Regions from separate parts of the Pandoraea sp. LA3 genome, predicted to be linked through region 1. Evidence: predicted binding sites of a transcription regulator. Region 1 holds the regulator's gene; each other region holds the start of a gene.
What was found. The regulator LexA, encoded in region 1, represses DNA repair genes until DNA is damaged. The targets are predictions, from matches to a motif close to ACTGTATNNNNATACAGT.

Region 1 (5,593 bases):
GCCTGCGCAAGCGTCACCTGAAGGAACACGAGCGCAAGCGCGCTTCGCGCGAAGAGAAGTAATGCCGGCGACGGTGTGCGCGGTGCGATGGATGTGAGTTCATATGCCGCGATGCCAGTCTGTTGGAAGAAAAGCCGGTGCCTTGCGCCGGCTTTTTTGTTTGCCGTCTCGTTTGTCGTTTTGATGGTGTCTTTGCTCGCGCCGAGTGCTTGAGGGCAATGTCCCATGTGCGCCGGCGGTCAATCCCCCTGGGGATCGTGACGTGCCTTTGCCGGATGGTCGGCGGGGCCATGCCAGATCCATTTCGTTGACGCTTGTGAATCGTTCACCAGACATGACCGAATTTGTTCGAACCGAAATCCGCGGCCGCATCGGCTTTATCACGCTGGCACGTCCGAAGGCGCTCAACGCGCTCTCGCACGACATGATTCGTGCGATGGCGTCGGCGCTTGCCGAATGGCGCGACGATCCGGCGGTGCTGGGTGTGGTGTTGCAGGGAGAGGGAGAGAAGGGGCTGTGCGCTGGTGGCGACATTCGCTATTTCCATGAGGCGATCGGTGCCGGGCGCACGGATATCATGGATTTCTTCACCGACGAGTACGTGCTGAACTACACCATTGCTTCGTATCCGAAGCCTTACATCGCGTTGATGGACGGTGTCGTGATGGGCGGTGGTATGGGAATTTCACAAGGGGCTGCGCTGCGTATCGTGACGGAAGCCACGCGCATGGCGATGCCGGAGACGGCTATCGGCCTGTTCCCCGACGTCGGCGGCGGCTTCTTTCTCGCGAACCTGGCGGGTCATCTCGGTGAGTACCTTGGGACAACGGGTGTCGTGTTTGGCGCTGTCGACGCATGCGAAATCGGTCTGGCCGATGTCGTACTGCCGCGCGCCTCGTTGCCGGCGCTGTGCGAGCATCTCGCCCGTGGCGATTGGCCTGACAGCGACGCCGTGCTCGACGCCGCGCGGCGTTTCTGTCGCGAAAGTCTTCCCCCGGCAGGGCTCGCACCAGGCAAGCTGGCGCCGTTGCGCGACGTCATCGACGAGCACTTCGCGCTGGCCGACATGCCGGCGATCCTGAAGGCGCTCAAACTCGAAGCGCGTTGCGAGTATTCAGGTTGGGCGGAGGAGACGGAAGACCTGCTGCGTACCAAGCGCTCGCCGCTCATGGTGTGTGTGGCGCTGGAACAGGTACGTCGCGCACGCAAACTGTCGCTGGCGGACGAACTGCGCGAAGAGTGGTTGATGATGCGCAGTGTCTTCAACCTCGACGGTCGCACGGGCGCCGAAGGCGTAGAGGGCATTCGCGCGATGGTGGTCGACAAGGACCACAAGCCACGCTGGCAACACCCGAGCATCGAAGCGGTCAAGCCGGAAGACGTCCGGCGATTCTTCGACGGCGAGCGGTGCGGCGCAGACAATCCGCTACGCGACCTCGGCAAGTCGCCCGAATAAGCCCGCGCTCGCCCTCGATCGATGTATCGGATCTGCGAACCGGCATCGCCGGTAGTTTCGAGGTCTTGAGCGCAAGCCGACGATTCCATCAGCGATACCGTCAACAAGTCCGACACGCGCGTGCTACCTCTGCGACCAGGGGCGATGCGTGGGTCGTCGGTGGCACGACTGAGGTTACACCGCCGCCTGACAGAACTGTTCGCCGACGGCCTGATCGAGCTTGCGGCAAATGTCTGCGAACGTGCCGACCATCACGATGTGCGACATATCGCGATAGACGCGCACGTCATGACTTTTCTCTACCGCCTGGCTGTCACGCCGCGCTTGCGGTTCGCGCACATCACGCGATGCCTTGACGGCTTTTCCGGCAGGGCAGGCGCGACGCGTGGCCGTCGCCATGGCCGCCGCAATCGTGCGTGGCAACGTTGTGGTGCGAGTGCGCGCGGGCACCGTGTAGGAGCGGGCGATGGCGGGGGCTGATGCGAACGGGCCGGACAACGCCGACAGTCCGTACACCGCCGAGAGTCGCGTCTGTGATGACACGCGCACGCGCGGTTGACCAAGCGACGTACGCAGCAAACCTAAGAGTCGAGCCATGATGCGATCCTTCTTCCAATGCGGGTCAGAGGGACGTGTTCTGCTGTCTGGTGAATCTTCGATGGCACGGCGAAATCCGGTGCAAGAAGGCTTCGCAATGCGTCATCACAAATCACGGGCGCAGCAGGGCACGGGCGCCGGACCCAGCCCGGCGCAGTCGGAAATGCAAAACTTCAGGGAGTGGGGCGACGCGCTATGTTGCTACGTCAGGCCGCCCCGGTATTCGCGCTGAACGACCGTCAGAGATCGTTATTGCGGATCAAGCCGACCGCAATCCCTTCCAACGCAAAATCACCACTGCCTTCGTCGACATTGATGTTTTCGAAGTCGGGGTTTTCGGCAATCAATTCGACGCCGCCCTTGACGCGGTGAAAACGTTTGACGGTCACGTCGTCGCCGATACGGGCCACGACGATCTGGCCTTCACGTGCGTCTGCGGCTTTCTGAACCGCGAGCAGATCGCCGTCGAGAATGCCGGCATCGCGCATCGACATCCCGCGCACCTTCAACAGGTAGTCAGGCTGGCGCGCGAACATGTTCGGGTCGCACTGGAAGTTACGTTCGATATGTTCCTGCGCCAGAATCGGGCTACCCGCGGCAACGCGCCCGACCAGCGGCAGCGACAGTTGCATCAGGCCCATATGCGGCAACGTGAACTGGTGGGCGCCACCGGCGTCGTCAAGACGCTTGAGGCGAATGCCGCGCGACTGACCGGCCGCAAGCTCGATCACCCCTTTGCGCGCCAGCGCCCGCAGGTGCTCCTCCGCAGCGTTGGCGGAAGAAAAGCCCAGCTCGGCGGCAATCTCCGCGCGCGTCGGCGGAAAGCCGGTGCGTTCGATCGCTTGCTGAACCAGTTCGTAGACCTGCTGTTGACGGGCGGTAAGTTTGATCATGGCATCACTGTATGGAAGCACAGGTGGCTGTATTTTTGTACAGTGTTTGCAAAAACGCAAGGGAAAACTTCATGTAGTGGATGAAGTTCCTGCCACACGCCCCGGCGTGGGGGGCGTTCGGATGGCCCGGCACGGCCATGCGACGGGCTTCCCGTCCTGGGAGGCCCGCCACTGGCGCTTTGGTGGCTTACTTGTCCATTCTGACGATAGTGAGCGTGCCGCTTACGTTCTCCACGCGTACACGGACCTTCTCACCCGCATGGACGCCCTTGGCCATTGCAGCGTCTTTCGCCTTGTACGCCATGGTCATGGCGGGCATGCCGATGTTGGCCATCGTGCCGTGCTGGAGCATCACCATGCCGGTCGACGTATCGACGCTCTTGACGGTTGCATCGGTCAGCGCGGCGTTGGCGTCCGCCGTGGAGGCCGGTGTGGAGGCCGGTGTGGTGGTCGGTTTGGCGGGCATCGCCATATTGCCCATGTCACCGGCGGCAAACGCCGATGCGCTGAGCGAGGCCAACAGAACACCCGAGACGACAAGAACTTGCTTCATTGCTTTTCTCCAGAGAGAGTGGACGGCACATCTGTGCCGGGGGATACAACAGGGGAAACGACAGGGGAAATTACGACTACGTCGGGCGCCGCGTCGGAAACGGCCACATGCGTCGCATCGGAAGACGTGCCTGCATGAGGCGCGAGAGACTTCAGACGTCGACGTTGCAGCAGCAGCCACGCGGCTGGAATGACAAACATGGACAGCAGCGGGGCGGTGATCATGCCGCCGACCATCGGCGCGGCAATGCGCTGCATGACTTCGGAGCCGGCACCGTGACCGATCATGATCGGCACGAGGCCCGCGAGAATGACGGCGACGGTCATGGCCTTGGGGCGTACTCGCAACACCGCGCCCTCACGAATGGCGTCGATGAGCAACGCTTCGTTCAGCGTGGCGCCGTTTGCCAGATGCCGCGCCAATGCGCCACGCAGGTACAGCAACATGACCACGCCGAACTCCGCAGCCACGCCCGCCAGTGCGATGAAGCCGACTGACGTGGCGACAGACACGGCGTGTCCCAACCCCCAAATCAGCCAGAACCCGCCCACGAGCGCGAACGGAATCGTCGACATCAGCATCAACGCATCGACCGCGGAGTTGAACGTCAGGAAGAGCAGCACGAAGATCACGGCGAGCGTGATGGGAATCACGGTGCGCAACTTCGCCGCCGCGCGTTCGAGATACTCGAACTGTCCGGACCATGCGATGGAATAGCCGGGGGGCACCGCGACTTTCTCGGCAACAAGCCGCTGCATGCCGGCGACCGCCGTTTGCAGATCGGTGTTCCGGATGTCGACGTAGACGTACCCGGACAGGCGTGCGTTTTCGCTGCGAATCATCGGTGGCCCGTCTTCGATGCGAATCGCGGCCACGTCGCCCAGACGGATCTGCGCGCCGCGATCCGTCACGATCGGCAGATCGCGAAGCGTCTGCAGCGAGTCGCGAAATTCACGCGGATAGCGCAGATTGATCGGAAAACGTTCACGGCCCGCAATCACTTCGCCCACGTTGTCGCCGCCCACGGCCGAAGCCACCACGGCCTGAATGTCGGCAATCGCCAGGCCATAGCGCGCTGCCGCGAGCCTGTCGATGTCGACGTCGACATAACGCCCGCCGTTGATGCGCTCGGCAAGCACGGAAGTGACGCCCGGTGCGTGCCTGATGGTCTCCTCGATCTGCGACGCGATCTTGTCGATCTGTGCGAGATCGGGGCCGGATATCTTCACGCCCACGGGCGTCTTGATGCCGGTCGAGAGCATGTCCAGACGGTTGCGAATCGGCGGTACCCACACGTTCGACAAGCCTGGCACTTTCACGCGGTTGTCGAGTTCGTCGATCAGCTTTTGCGGCGTCATGCCCGGGCGCCATTGATCGCGCGGTTTGAAGCGGATGGTGGTCTCGAACATTTCCAGCGGTGCGGGATCGGTGGCCGAATCGGCACGTCCGGACTTGCCGAATACCGTGTCGACTTCAGGCACGGTCTTGATGAGCCGGTCGGTCTGCTGCAACAGTTCCGAAGCCTTTGCTGCTGAAATGCCCGGCAACGCGGTCGGCATATAGAGCAGATCGCCCTCATCGAGCGGCGGCATGAACTCGCCGCCGAGCCGTGAGATCGGAATCGCGGTGAGGGCCAGCGCCACGAGCGCGGTACCGATGGCGACCCACGGACGCCGCAGGGTCGCTTCGAGCAACGGCCGGTACATCGCCATCAGCACGCGGTTGATCGGGTTCGACGCTTCGTGTGGAATGCGTCCGCGAACGAGATAGCCCATCAGCACGGGCACGAGCGTCACCGACAACCCTGCCGCCGCGGCGATCGTGTACGTCTTCGTGAACGCGAGCGGTGAGAACAGCTTGCCTTCCTGCCCTTCGAGCGAAAACACCGGAATGAACGACAGCGTGATGATCAGCAGCGAGAAGAACAGCGCGGGGCCGACTTCTGCGGCCGACTCGGCGATGAGCGTCCATCGTCGCGATGCGCTCAGTCGTTCGCCGGGGTGTTCGTGCTCGAACGCTTCGAGATGCTTGTGGGCGTTCTCGATCATCACGATCGCGGCGTCGATCATGGCGCCGATGGCGATCGCAATGCCC
Region 2 (5,593 bases), on a different contig from region 1:
GGTCGGCCAGCAATTGCCCGGACCCGCAAGACATCGTCCAGCCCAGCGTGCCATGCCCCGTATTCAGGAACAGATTGCGCAGGGCGGTGGCGCCAACGATCGGCGTACCGTCCGGCGTCATCGGACGCAGACCGGTCCAGAACGATGCTTCAGCCGTGTTGCCGGCGCCCGGATACAGATCGTTGACCACCATTTCCAGCGTCGCGCGCCGCGCCGGATTGAGCGCCTTGTTGTAACCGACCACTTCGGCCATCCCGCCAACCCGGATGCGGTCCTCGAATCGCGTCACGGCAATCTTGTAAGTTTCATCGAGAATCGTCGATACCGGCGCGCGCGATTCGTCGACGATCGGCACCGTGATCGAATAGCCCTTGAGCGGATACACCGGAATGTCGACGATGCCGCGCAGGAACGGCGTGGAGTAAGAGCCGAGTGCAACGACGTAAGCGTCCGCACGTTGCAGCGTACCCGCGCAAACAACGCCCTCGATCCTGTCGCCCGCGACTTGAAGACCTTCGATCGGCATGTCGTAGCGGAATTTCACACCGAGTGCCTCGGCCATGGCGGCCAAGCGGGTCGTGAACATCTGGCAGTCACCCGTTTCGTCGTTCGGCAGACGCAGGCCGCCGGTCAGCTTATGCGAGACGGCGGCCAGCGCGGGCTCTGCACTGGCGAGTGCCTTGCTGTCCAGCAGTTCGAACGGCACGCCGGCTTCTTCGAGCACGGCGATGTCGCGAGCGGCGTTCGCCAATTGCTCTTCCGTGCGGAACAGTTGCAACGTGCCCGCTTGACGGCCTTCGTATGCGATGCCCGTTTCTGCACGCAGCTCACGGAAGCAGTCGCGGCTGTATTCCGCGATCCGCACCATGCGTTCCTTATTGACGGCGTAACGCTCGGGCGTGCAGTTGCGCAGCATCTGGTAAAGCCATTTGAGCTGCGTCAGTGTGCCGTCCGGGCGGATCGCGAGCGGGGCGTGCTTCTGGAACAACCACTTGATGGCCTTCGCAGGAATCCCCGGTGCCGCCCATGGCGACGCGTATCCGGGCGAAATCTGGCCGGCGTTGCCGAAGCTGGTTTCGAGCGCCGGGCCAGCCTGACGATCGAGCACCGTGACGTCATGCCCGGCCTTTGCCAGGTAGTAGGCGCTGGTAACGCCGATGACGCCGCTGCCGAGAACGATGACCTTCATTGCGTTGACTCCTGTAAAACCATAGTTATGCAGTAATAATTCGCATGCTATTCTCGGAATCGTAGGTTTAGTTAATGTATATGGGCTGAATTCAGGAATAAATCATGAGAGTGCAGCAGCAATCGGTCCGGACGCTGGATCGGCTTGACCGGCGCATCCTGACGTTGCTCCAGCAGGACGGACGGATGTCGATGAAAGACCTGTCAGAGCAGGTCGGCCTGTCGATTACGCCGTGCATCGAACGCGTGAAGCGCATGGAGCGCGACGGCGTGATCATGGGCTACTTCGCCCGGGTGAATCCAGCAGCCCTGGGGGCGGCGTTGCTGGTGTTCGTCGAGATCACGCTGGATCACAAGTCCGGCAACATGTTCGATCAGTTCCGCCGGGAGGTGCTGCGAATTCCCGAAGTCATGGAGTGTCATCTGATTTCCGGTGACTTCGACTACCTCATCAAGGCGCGAATCCGGGAAATGTCCGAGTACCGCAAATTGCTCGGCGATATCCTGCTGCAACTGCCGGGTGCCGTGCAGTCGAAGAGCTATGTCGTGATGGAGGAAATCAAGGAAACGCTCACGGTCCACGTCGAGGAGTGAGCGGCCGGCGGACGTCCGCCCTGTGGCGTTGTCGCGGCAAGTCTTGCAGGGCGGCAGGGGGGGGCTGACTACCCGACAAGCGTTGTGCGGGTACGTTATCCGGCGACTCAGAAAAGCGGCATTTGCGGGTCGACCTTTCCCGTAGGCTCCGCGGCTGGAGTGCTGACTCGTTGTCGCATACGTTGTTTTGCAGGACTCCCTTGCTCGGATGGATCCGGCGCGGGCACGCGAAACTGGTCGTTCCTTAGCGGCGGTCTTGCCTGATTGAGCCCCAACTTACGGGCAGCCAGATGAAATCGCTGCCGAATCAGTTCAGCATGCAATCCAGTGCCACGCATGCGGGTGCCAAATTCCGAACTGTTATGTTTCCCGTCACGAACCTGCTCGATCAGGCTCATCACATGACGTGCCCGCATCGGGTAATTCGCTTCCAGCCATTCGACGAAAACGTCGTGAACCTCTCTCGGTAGTCTCAGCATCACGTAGGCGGCATACGTTGCACCCGCCTCGGCGGCCGTCGTCAGCACCCGCTCGATATCGAAATCGGTGAGCGCGGGCACGATCGGCGCCACGATAACGCCCGTGGGAATGCCGGCATCCGTCAGCTTGCGTATGGCTTCAATGCGTTTGGGTGGCGTATTCGCGCGTGGCTCCATCTTGCGGGCGATTTCCGCATCGAGCGTTCCTACTGAGATAAACACCCTCGCCAGTCCCCGCTGCGCCATGCGCGAGAGGATGTCGATGTCTCGCGTGACGAGGGCCGATTTGGTCGTGATGCCCACCGGATGGCCGAAGCGCTCCAGGACCTCAAGCACGCTGCGTGTGATGCCGTATTCCCGCTCGATCGGCTGGTAGGGATCGGTGTTTGCGCCCAGTGCGAGCAGGGAAGGCTGATAGCCGCGCTTGCGTAGCTCGGCGTCCAGGCGTTCTGCGGCATTGTGCTTGGCGTAGAGCCGGGTTTCGAAGTCGAGGCCGGGGGAGAGGCCCAAATAGGCATGCGTCGGACGCGCGAAGCAATAGGTGCATCCGTGCTCGCATCCGCGGTAGGGGTTGATCGAGCGATCGAACGGGATATCCGCGGAAGTATTGCGGGAGATGATCGTTCGCGCGTTTTCCAGCGCGACCTGCGTGACGAACTTGACCTCGCATTCCTGGGCAACGTCCGATTCATGGCGGCTCTCGTCGCTTTCTCGCCGGTACTCGGAGAAGCGGGATTCGAGGTTGGCGATAGCGCCCCGGCCCTTACGGGATGGGGGCGGCACGAACGAGGATGCCATGACGCGTCTCCTGAATAACGCCCCCTGAAAGAAACGCCGGGCAGGCGCAGGGAGTTGTCGTCATTATACTGTGTTTTTATACAGTATTTCGACCAAGGAGAGCGGCAGTGAGATACGTATTTGACGAACTTGCCAGTTTGTCCGTCAGCGTAGCGGCAATGTGCTGGGCGGGCTGGACGTCGTGGTTGACGTCATGCGTCGCGCGGGGGCATGACCGGCGGCACGTACGGGGCGATCGTCCGGGCGATGGTATCGAGCGCCGCTATGTCCATGTTCGGGCGCTGGCGGGCCAGGTGAATGGCGCGAAGCGTCAGCAAGGAATAGAGCGTCGCATGGTTGCCGCCCATGGCAGCCAGGGCCTCGGTGTGGCGTTGAACAATGCCGACGTCGCCGCGCGATACGGGGCCGGCAAGCGCCCCGGAAAGCCCTCGCTCGCGAGCTGCTTCGAGTGTGCCCATGACGAGCGGCCAGATGGCGTCGCGCGCGTCGGTCTCGCTCATGCCAATGGCCTTCCAGAGGTGCGTTGCCTCGTCGAGCAGGCAAAGCAGGAAACTGGCCGCGTAGTTGGCGCCCGCGTGATAACGCATGCGTTCGCCCGGCGCAATGGACAGCGCGCGGCATCCGATATCGCTGGCGAAACGCTGAAGGACTTCGTTCAGCGGCGCTTCGGCTTCAATGGTGATGGCGCTGCCCCGCATGCGGGGCGCGTCATCTTCAAGTCCTGCGAAAAGAAAAAGCGGATGAAAACCGCCGATATGCCCGCCGCTTTTCGTCGACGGTTCAAGCAACCCGACTTCGGATGCGCCACTGCAATGGACAAGCGCTTGTCCGGCACGCGGCGCGAGATGCGTCGCGCAGTCGGCGATGGCGTCGTCCGGCACCGTGAGAAACACCAGATCCGCGTGCGAGAAAACGGCATTCATGGCGTCGGGCTGATCAATGGACAGTGCGCTGCATTTCGGCAATGCCGTCGCGATGTGTTGCGCTTTGGCGATATTCCGGCTTGCCACGACCGTTACGTGGTATCCGGCGCGAGTTGCGGCGATCGCCAGCGCGCGCGCCACACGACCGGCGCCGACAAAACCGAGCGTTGGCAAGACGTTGGAGGATATGGCGTTGGGCATCGCGATCTGGGGTTACTGCGACAGGCGATTCGGCGTGTCGTGAATTTCGAAGTAAGTCTGGAACGCCACAGCGAAGCCGACCATCATCAGCATGGCGCCGACAAACAGCGACAGGCTGACGATGATGACGGCAATCCAGCCCGAACGGGACTGGGTTGCGGCACGAGGGTTGAATTGCGCGTTCCAGCGCTCGTCCGGACGCAAGCCATAAACGATGGCGGCGAGAAAGGCCGAAAACAGCGAGATGGCGCCAAGAATCGTCAGTACCCATCCCGCGAGCGAATGCAGTTCGCTGGTGACCAGAAGTCCCCAACCCGCCAGGCCGCAGGCCGAGCCCACGATATGGGCCCAGCCGAAGCGATCGCGAACACCATAAAGATAGAAGCGATGCAGGCCAAGCGTGCCGAACAGCATGGCAAGGCCGGCGGTCAGGGTTTTGGATTTATAGGCGACTGCGTTCATTGGGAATGGTTATCGGGCAGGCGTTTCGCGAATGACTTCGACCAGCGTCCAACGCATGCTCGAAGCATCGGCGGGCGGATTGGCGACAGGCTCGCCATGAATTTTCACGCGGTATTCTACGCCCGGCTTCCACTCGAAGCCATCGATGTGGGCGTACCAAAGCTCCCACTGCGATTTGCCCGAATCGTCGGCAGTCCGCACGCGCAGGCACTTACGCGGCGCGACGCCTACACAATCGGCCATCTGCGAGTCGACATCGAGGATGCGGTCTTCCGTCTTCACTGCTCCTGCGTTAGCCACGGGGCGATTGAGCAGTGTCTGCGATGCGTAGGTCAGCGTTTCGCCATTCGACGTACTCAGCGTCAGTTGTGTGTCGCGGCGCTCGAAGCGGGTGACGCTCGCGAGCGTCTTCAAATAGCGGGATTCGAAGGCCATCGAATCCGGGCACGCCATTCGCGTCGCTGCGGGGGCTTGAAGGCTAACCTGACCCTTGCCCGGCCCGATCGTGTACTGACCGAAAATGCGATTGCAGCCGCCGGTGCCGGAAAACGCTCCCTTATCGTTGAACGTCAGGTTGATTGCACGGCCTTCCGGCAGACTCGGGGCGTCGCTTGCACCTTCCCATTTCACCAATTGCCAGGTGCCCAGAATGTCGGTTGGGGCAGTCGCAGCCGCGGTGTTTTCGGTGCCCGAAGACGGATTTGCGCCACCGCCCGACGGTGCGGCGCAGCCGGCCAGCAGAGCCGCCGGAACGATAAGTGTCGCCAGGTAAGTAGCGAGCGAGGAGGGCAGGAACGAGAGTAGGCGTTGAGTCATGATCGTTATGTGGTGGTAGTTGCGGAGAGGGCAGGGACGGCGGAATGTCGCGTTGAACAGGGGATGGTGTGTTCTAACGGTGCCGTGAGTACCATGAGTTGTTGACCTAGCGCACAAAGGGTCAGTTCCTTG
Region 3 (5,593 bases), on a different contig from region 1:
ACGGAGCCGCGCACTTCGGACGGATCCTTCAACCGGTCGAACAGCGTGACGCGTGCCAGCCAGGCGACGACAACGGCAAGCAATGCCGTGCCCATCGCCATGCAGACGAGCAACAAGCCCATCGGCAACAACGTCATCTGATCCACCACCCGCTGCATTCACGTCTCCCGGATTTCATCGTGATCATGCTTTCCGAAACTTTTCCGACGGTCGAGGCGCAGTGCTCCGCCGCCGATGCGGCGACTATACCTGATGCACGAAAGACGGCAACTTTAGAAAATTTCCGCGCCTCACCATCGAAACGTGACGAAAGTTTCCCGTGCTTTCCAGGCGCGGCTGCGGGACGCCTGCGGCACACTGCCGCTGCGTATCCAAGGAATCCCCGAGCCGATGATGTCGGCGTGCGCGCGGCGTCAGAGCGGTTTGGTGAGCAGCACCGTCGTCAAACCGCTATCCCACTCTTCGTCGGGATACATGGCGACCTCGGCGTAACCGTGTCGCTCGTAAAAAGCGCGGCTTTGCGTATTGAAGGTGTCGGTCTCGAGGCGCGCCACCCGATGCCCCTGTGCGCGCATTTGCGTTTCAGCGTGCGCCAACAGCAACGCCCCAATGCCCCGGCGCTGCTGCGATGGCGACACGTGCAGCGCGTCGATGAAGTCGCCGACCGCATGCACCATGCCGATAACGTCCTCATCCGCCCCCTGCGGCACCGCGACGACGAACTCGGCCCATTGGGCCTGCACGTAGGCGCGCGTGCGTTCACCTGATGCGAACGTCGCGGCAATCTCAGTGCGCAGCACGGGCGCCCACGTCGAGAAATAGGTCTGCATGAGCAGTTGAGTCAGCGCGTCGACATCCGATGCCCGCCCCTCGCGCAGCACGATCTGCGCCGTCATCTCACGTCCAGGCATTACGAAGTTTCCTCGCCACATCGATATGCACCTTCACGTCGCCGACCGGACCGCGCGGCATCTCGTCCTCGCGCGGTTTCGGGAAGATGTCGTAGAGCGGCAGCATCTTGTCTGAGACGAAGCGACTGCGTGTGCCGTACACATGACGGTCGCCCAAGCCGGTTTGCTGGTGTACATAGAACCGCTGCGGCACGACTAACTGCAACGACTCTTTGGCGCGTGTCATCGCCACGTAGAGCAGACGTCGCTCCTCCTCGATGTCCTCGTCGTCCCCCGTACTCATGTCGGACGGAATACAGCCGTCGACCACATTGAGCACATAGACCGAATGCCACTCCTGTCCCTTCGCGCTGTGGATCGTCGAGAGAATCAGATAGTCCTCGTCGAGCAACGGCGGCCCCGATTGCGCGCTGGTGGCATCAGGCGGATCGAGCGTGAGTTCCGTGAGGAACTGCTCGCGCGAACCGTAGGTATTGGCAATGCGCGCCAGTTGTTCGAGATCAGCCTGACGCACGGCCGCGTCGTCGAAACGCTGTGTGAGCAATGGCGCATACCAGCGCAACGCGAGATCGACGTCCGCCGGCCACGCGAGCCGCGTGTCGTGCAACGTCATGTAGACATCGACGAACGCTTTCCACTCCGCAGTCGCTGCCGCCGGTGGCTTGAATGCCGCCAGCACCTGTGCCGGTGTCGCGGATTGCGCCATGGCGTCGAGCAACCGGGTGGCGCTCACCGGGCCGATGCCGGGAATCAACTGCGCGACGCGGAACCCCGACAAGCGGCTCGCCGGGTTGTGCGCCCAACGCAGGATCGACAGCATGTCCTTCACGTGCGCGGCTTCGAGAAACTTCAAGCCGCCGAACTTCACGAACGGAATATTGCGACGCGTGAGTTCCAGTTCCAGCGCGGCGCTGTGGCTGCCAGTACGGAACAACACCGCTTGCTGCGTGAGCCGTGTGCCGGTTTCCCGCTGCGCCAGCACTTGATCCGCGACCCAGCGCGCTTGCCCAGAGTCATCGCTGACATTGACGAGCTGCGGCAACCGCGTCGATTGCCGGTCGGTCCACAAGGCCTTGGCGTAACGCTCGCTCGACTCCGCAATGACGGCATTCGAGGCATCCAGAATCGGCTGCGTCGACCGGTAATTGCGCTCCAGCGTGACCACGTGCGCAGGTTCGGCGAACTGGCCGGGAAAATCCAGGATGTTGCGGATCGTGGCGGCGCGAAACGCGTAGATCGACTGCGCGTCGTCGCCCACGACGGTGAGGCCGCGTCCCTGCGGCTTCATCGACAGCAGAATCTGCGCCTGAAGACGGTTGGTGTCCTGGTATTCGTCGACGAGCACGTGATCGAAGCGGCCATCGAGTTCGCGCGCCAGCGCCGGGGCCGCCATCGTCTCGGCCCAATACAGCAGCAGATCGTCGTAATCGAGCACATGCTGCGCCTGCTTGGCGTCGACGTAAGCCCCGAAAAGTTGCTTGAGTTGCGCTTCCCACTGAGCACACCACGGAAAATGTTTCGCCAGCACTTCGTCCAGCGGCGCCTGACTGTTCACTACGCGCGAGTAGATCGACAGACACGTGCCCTTGAGCGGGAAGCGCGACTGCGTGGCGGAGAACCCGAGATCGTGACGCACTAGCCCGAGCAGATCCTCGGCGTCGCTGCGATCGTGGATGGTGAACGCTTCCGACAGGCCAATGCGCGGCGCGAAATCGCGCAGCAACCGTGCGCCGATGGCGTGAAACGTGCCGGCCCACGGTAGCGACGGCGGCTGGGACGACGCCAGCCGCAGCACCTTTTGCAGCACCGCGCCCACGCGCCGCTCCATCTCCCCCGCCGCACGCCGCGAGAACGTGAGCAACAGAATGCGGTTGGGATCGGCGCCGCGCACGATCAGATTGGCCACCCGATGCGCGAGCGTACTCGTCTTGCCCGAACCTGCCCCGGCGATGACGAGCAACGGCCCGCCCGGCGCGCCGTCGTCGCCCACGCCATAATCGACCGCTTCGCGCTGGCGGTCATTGAGTTCGGCCCACGGATCGCGGGCGGCGGCGGACGAGGGTTCTGACATGCGAGGTGAAAACGGAGAAGGTACGCTCGAAGAGTACTGTATATTTATACATTATAACGACAGGCCCGATGCCCATCGAGCCCTCGCGGAAATTCGGACGAATCACCGTCGTCTCCCTCCCAAGCGTCCAACAGGCAAGCCATTCGCCGACACGATGACGATCCGCACCGGCACCTCCTCCTGGACCGACCCGACGCTCATCGCGTGCGGACGGTTCTACCCGCCGGGCGTCCATACGCCGGAGGCACGGTTGCGCCATTACGCCTCCCAGTTCGATCTGGTGGAAGTCGACAGCAGCTATTACCGTTTGCCTGACGCCGCCGTCGCCTGGCGCTGGACCCAACGCACGCCTCCATCGTTTCGCTTTCACATCAAGGCGTTTCGCGCGTTCACGGGGCATACCACGCCGGTGAGCGCCCTGCCGCCGGATATCGCACGGGCCTTGGGATCAAACATCGCCAAGGGCGGGTCATCACCGACATCGCCGACGCAGGACACGCAGATCGCCCCCGACGACATCCCGGCCGAATTGCGCGACGAACTCTGGCGACGCTATCTCGAAGCCATCGAGCCTCTGCGCCAGAGCGGGCAACTGACGGCCATCCACTTCCAGTTTTCGCCCCACGTCCGGAACGACCGGGCCGGGCGCGCACTCGTCTTCGAGACGGCGGAACGGCTGGACGGCGAGCGGCACGCCATCGAATTCCGCCATCGCAGCTGGTTCGATTCGCCGTCGCGAGAGACGGCCACGCTCACCATGCTGCGTGAAACAGGTGCGGCGCACACGATCGTCGACAGCCCGACGGGCTTCGACAACACGGTACCCGCCGTGTGGGCTACGACGCGCGACGACCTGTGCGTCGTCCGTCTGCATGGCCGGAACGCGGCAGCGTGGAATCGACGAGGCATCACGGCGTCGTCGGGACGCTTCGTCTACGAATACAGCGCGAGCGAGCTGATCGACATTTCCGCCCGTGTGGCGCGCATCGCTGCCCTCGCCGACGACACGCACGTGCTCTTCAACACCAACCACGAAGATCAGGGCATGAAGAACGCGTCGGCGTTCCAACGCGCCCTCACCGACCTGGCACGCCTCGGACGATAGCGCTATCGGTCCGGAAACTGCCTGACGTCAGGCGCGGGGCAGGCTGTCGCTCGGGTCGACGGCGACCGTGTCCTTGGACGCGACGCCCGTACGCAGCATCCTGCGCCACGCAGGCACATCCGCAAGCCGCGTGCCTTCGGGGACCGCGCCGTGTTTGCTGTGCCCCACCCGTTGCGCACGATAGATCCCCGTGTGTCCCGAGCAGAGATACGCCAGTACGCAGGCGAGGGCCGCATATCCACCGATCTGCGGGCCGAAGATTTCGATGGCCATCAATGTCGACGCGATCGGCGTATTGGCCGCCCCCGCGAAGACCGCAACGAAACCGATGCCCGCCAGAATCGGCGCAGGCAGCGCCAACACGTGAGACAGCGCGTTGCCCATCGTCGCGCCGATGTAAAACAACGGGGTGACTTCGCCGCCTTTGAATCCGGTACCCAACGTCACGACAGTGAAGACGAGCTTGCCGAGAAAGTCGTACCACGGCAGCGACGTATGGAATGCGTCGACGATGGTCGGAATGCCCAGCCCCAGATACTGCGGCGTGCCCAGCACCGTGACGGCAATCGCCACCGCCAGACCGCCCAGCAGCGGACGCAGCGGTGCGTAGGCCACACGACGCTTCATGAAAGCGGACGTCGCGTGGGTCGCCTGCGCGAAGGCCATGCCGACCAGTCCGCAAAGCACGCCGGCCACCGCCGCGCTGAACGCCCCCGAGAGGGTCATCGATGCGCCGAATGCCGAGGGGGCAATCGTATAGACGGTGTGATTCACGCCCCAGGCGTGCGTGACGGCGTCGCCCACGAGTGCGGCGACGAGGCATGGCAGCAAGGCGTCATAGCGCAGGCGGCCGATCGCCAGCACCTCCAGCCCGAAAATGGCCCCCGCGAGCGGCGTGCCGAACACCGAGGCGAAGCCCGCCGCGATCCCCGACATCAGCAGCACACGACGTTGCTCGCCGGACAATCGGAAAACGTGCGTGAGCTGATCGGCCAGCGCGCCGCCCATCTGGACGGCGGTGCCTTCGCGTCCGGCGGAGCCGCCGAACAGATGCGTCATGACCGTGCCGAACAGCACGAGCGGCGCCATGCGCAACGGCACCACCCGCCGGGGATCGTGGATTTCGTCGATCAGCAGATTGTTGCCCGCCTCGACGCTCGCGCCGAGCCGAAGGTAGAGCCAGCCGACGGCGAAGCCCCCGAGCGGCAGCCCCCAGAGCAGCCAGGGATGGGCGAGGCGCGTGTCGGTCGCGAGATCCAGCGCGACGAGAAACAGCGCGGAGGCACTGCCGGCCATCACGCCGACGAGCGCGGCCAGCAGGCTGGCGTGGGCGGCACGCGGGAGGACACCGAACAGGTCACGCAATGGAGAGTCGTGGAACATCTTCATGGTGGCAAACATCGTGAATCGCGGCGTACGACGCCGTCGACAACATGCCTGAACGCGACAGAAAGGGGAAACGCGGGGTGACTTCGTGGGGAACGAGAAAATCGCCCGTCCGCATAG

Region 2: C5N93_RS12640 (PA0069 family radical SAM protein) is a predicted target of LexA. The motif match lies at 3,127-3,144, and genes of this name have one in related genera.
Region 3: C5N93_RS21135 (ATP-dependent helicase) is a predicted target of LexA. The motif match lies at 3,018-3,035, and genes of this name have one in related genera.

What each region holds. Positions count from the first base shown of each region.
Region 1 covers NZ_PTPY01000023.1:50,761-56,353, forward strand. Annotated here, with positions in the region: gene typA (translational GTPase TypA) at 1-62, shown strand, start outside; gene C5N93_RS05350 (enoyl-CoA hydratase/isomerase family protein) at 335-1,456, shown strand; gene C5N93_RS05355 (hypothetical protein) at 1,631-2,053, opposite strand; gene lexA (transcriptional repressor LexA) at 2,293-2,946, opposite strand; gene C5N93_RS05365 (copper-binding protein) at 3,134-3,499, opposite strand; gene C5N93_RS05370 (efflux RND transporter permease subunit) at 3,496-5,593, opposite strand, start outside.
Region 2 covers NZ_PTPY01000031.1:129,887-135,479, reverse strand. Annotated here, with positions in the region: gene C5N93_RS12650 (D-amino acid dehydrogenase) at 1-1,189, opposite strand, end outside; gene C5N93_RS12645 (Lrp/AsnC ligand binding domain-containing protein) at 1,294-1,782, shown strand; gene C5N93_RS12640 (PA0069 family radical SAM protein) at 1,890-3,059, opposite strand; gene C5N93_RS12635 (DUF2520 domain-containing protein) at 3,251-4,183, opposite strand; gene C5N93_RS12630 (hypothetical protein) at 4,196-4,645, opposite strand; gene C5N93_RS12625 (META and DUF4377 domain-containing protein) at 4,655-5,461, opposite strand.
Region 3 covers NZ_PTPY01000036.1:599,890-605,482, reverse strand. Annotated here, with positions in the region: gene C5N93_RS21145 (DUF4239 domain-containing protein) at 1-158, opposite strand, end outside; gene C5N93_RS21140 (GNAT family N-acetyltransferase) at 414-911, opposite strand; gene C5N93_RS21135 (ATP-dependent helicase) at 898-2,982, opposite strand; gene C5N93_RS21130 (DUF72 domain-containing protein) at 3,137-4,087, shown strand; gene C5N93_RS21125 (voltage-gated chloride channel family protein) at 4,115-5,488, opposite strand.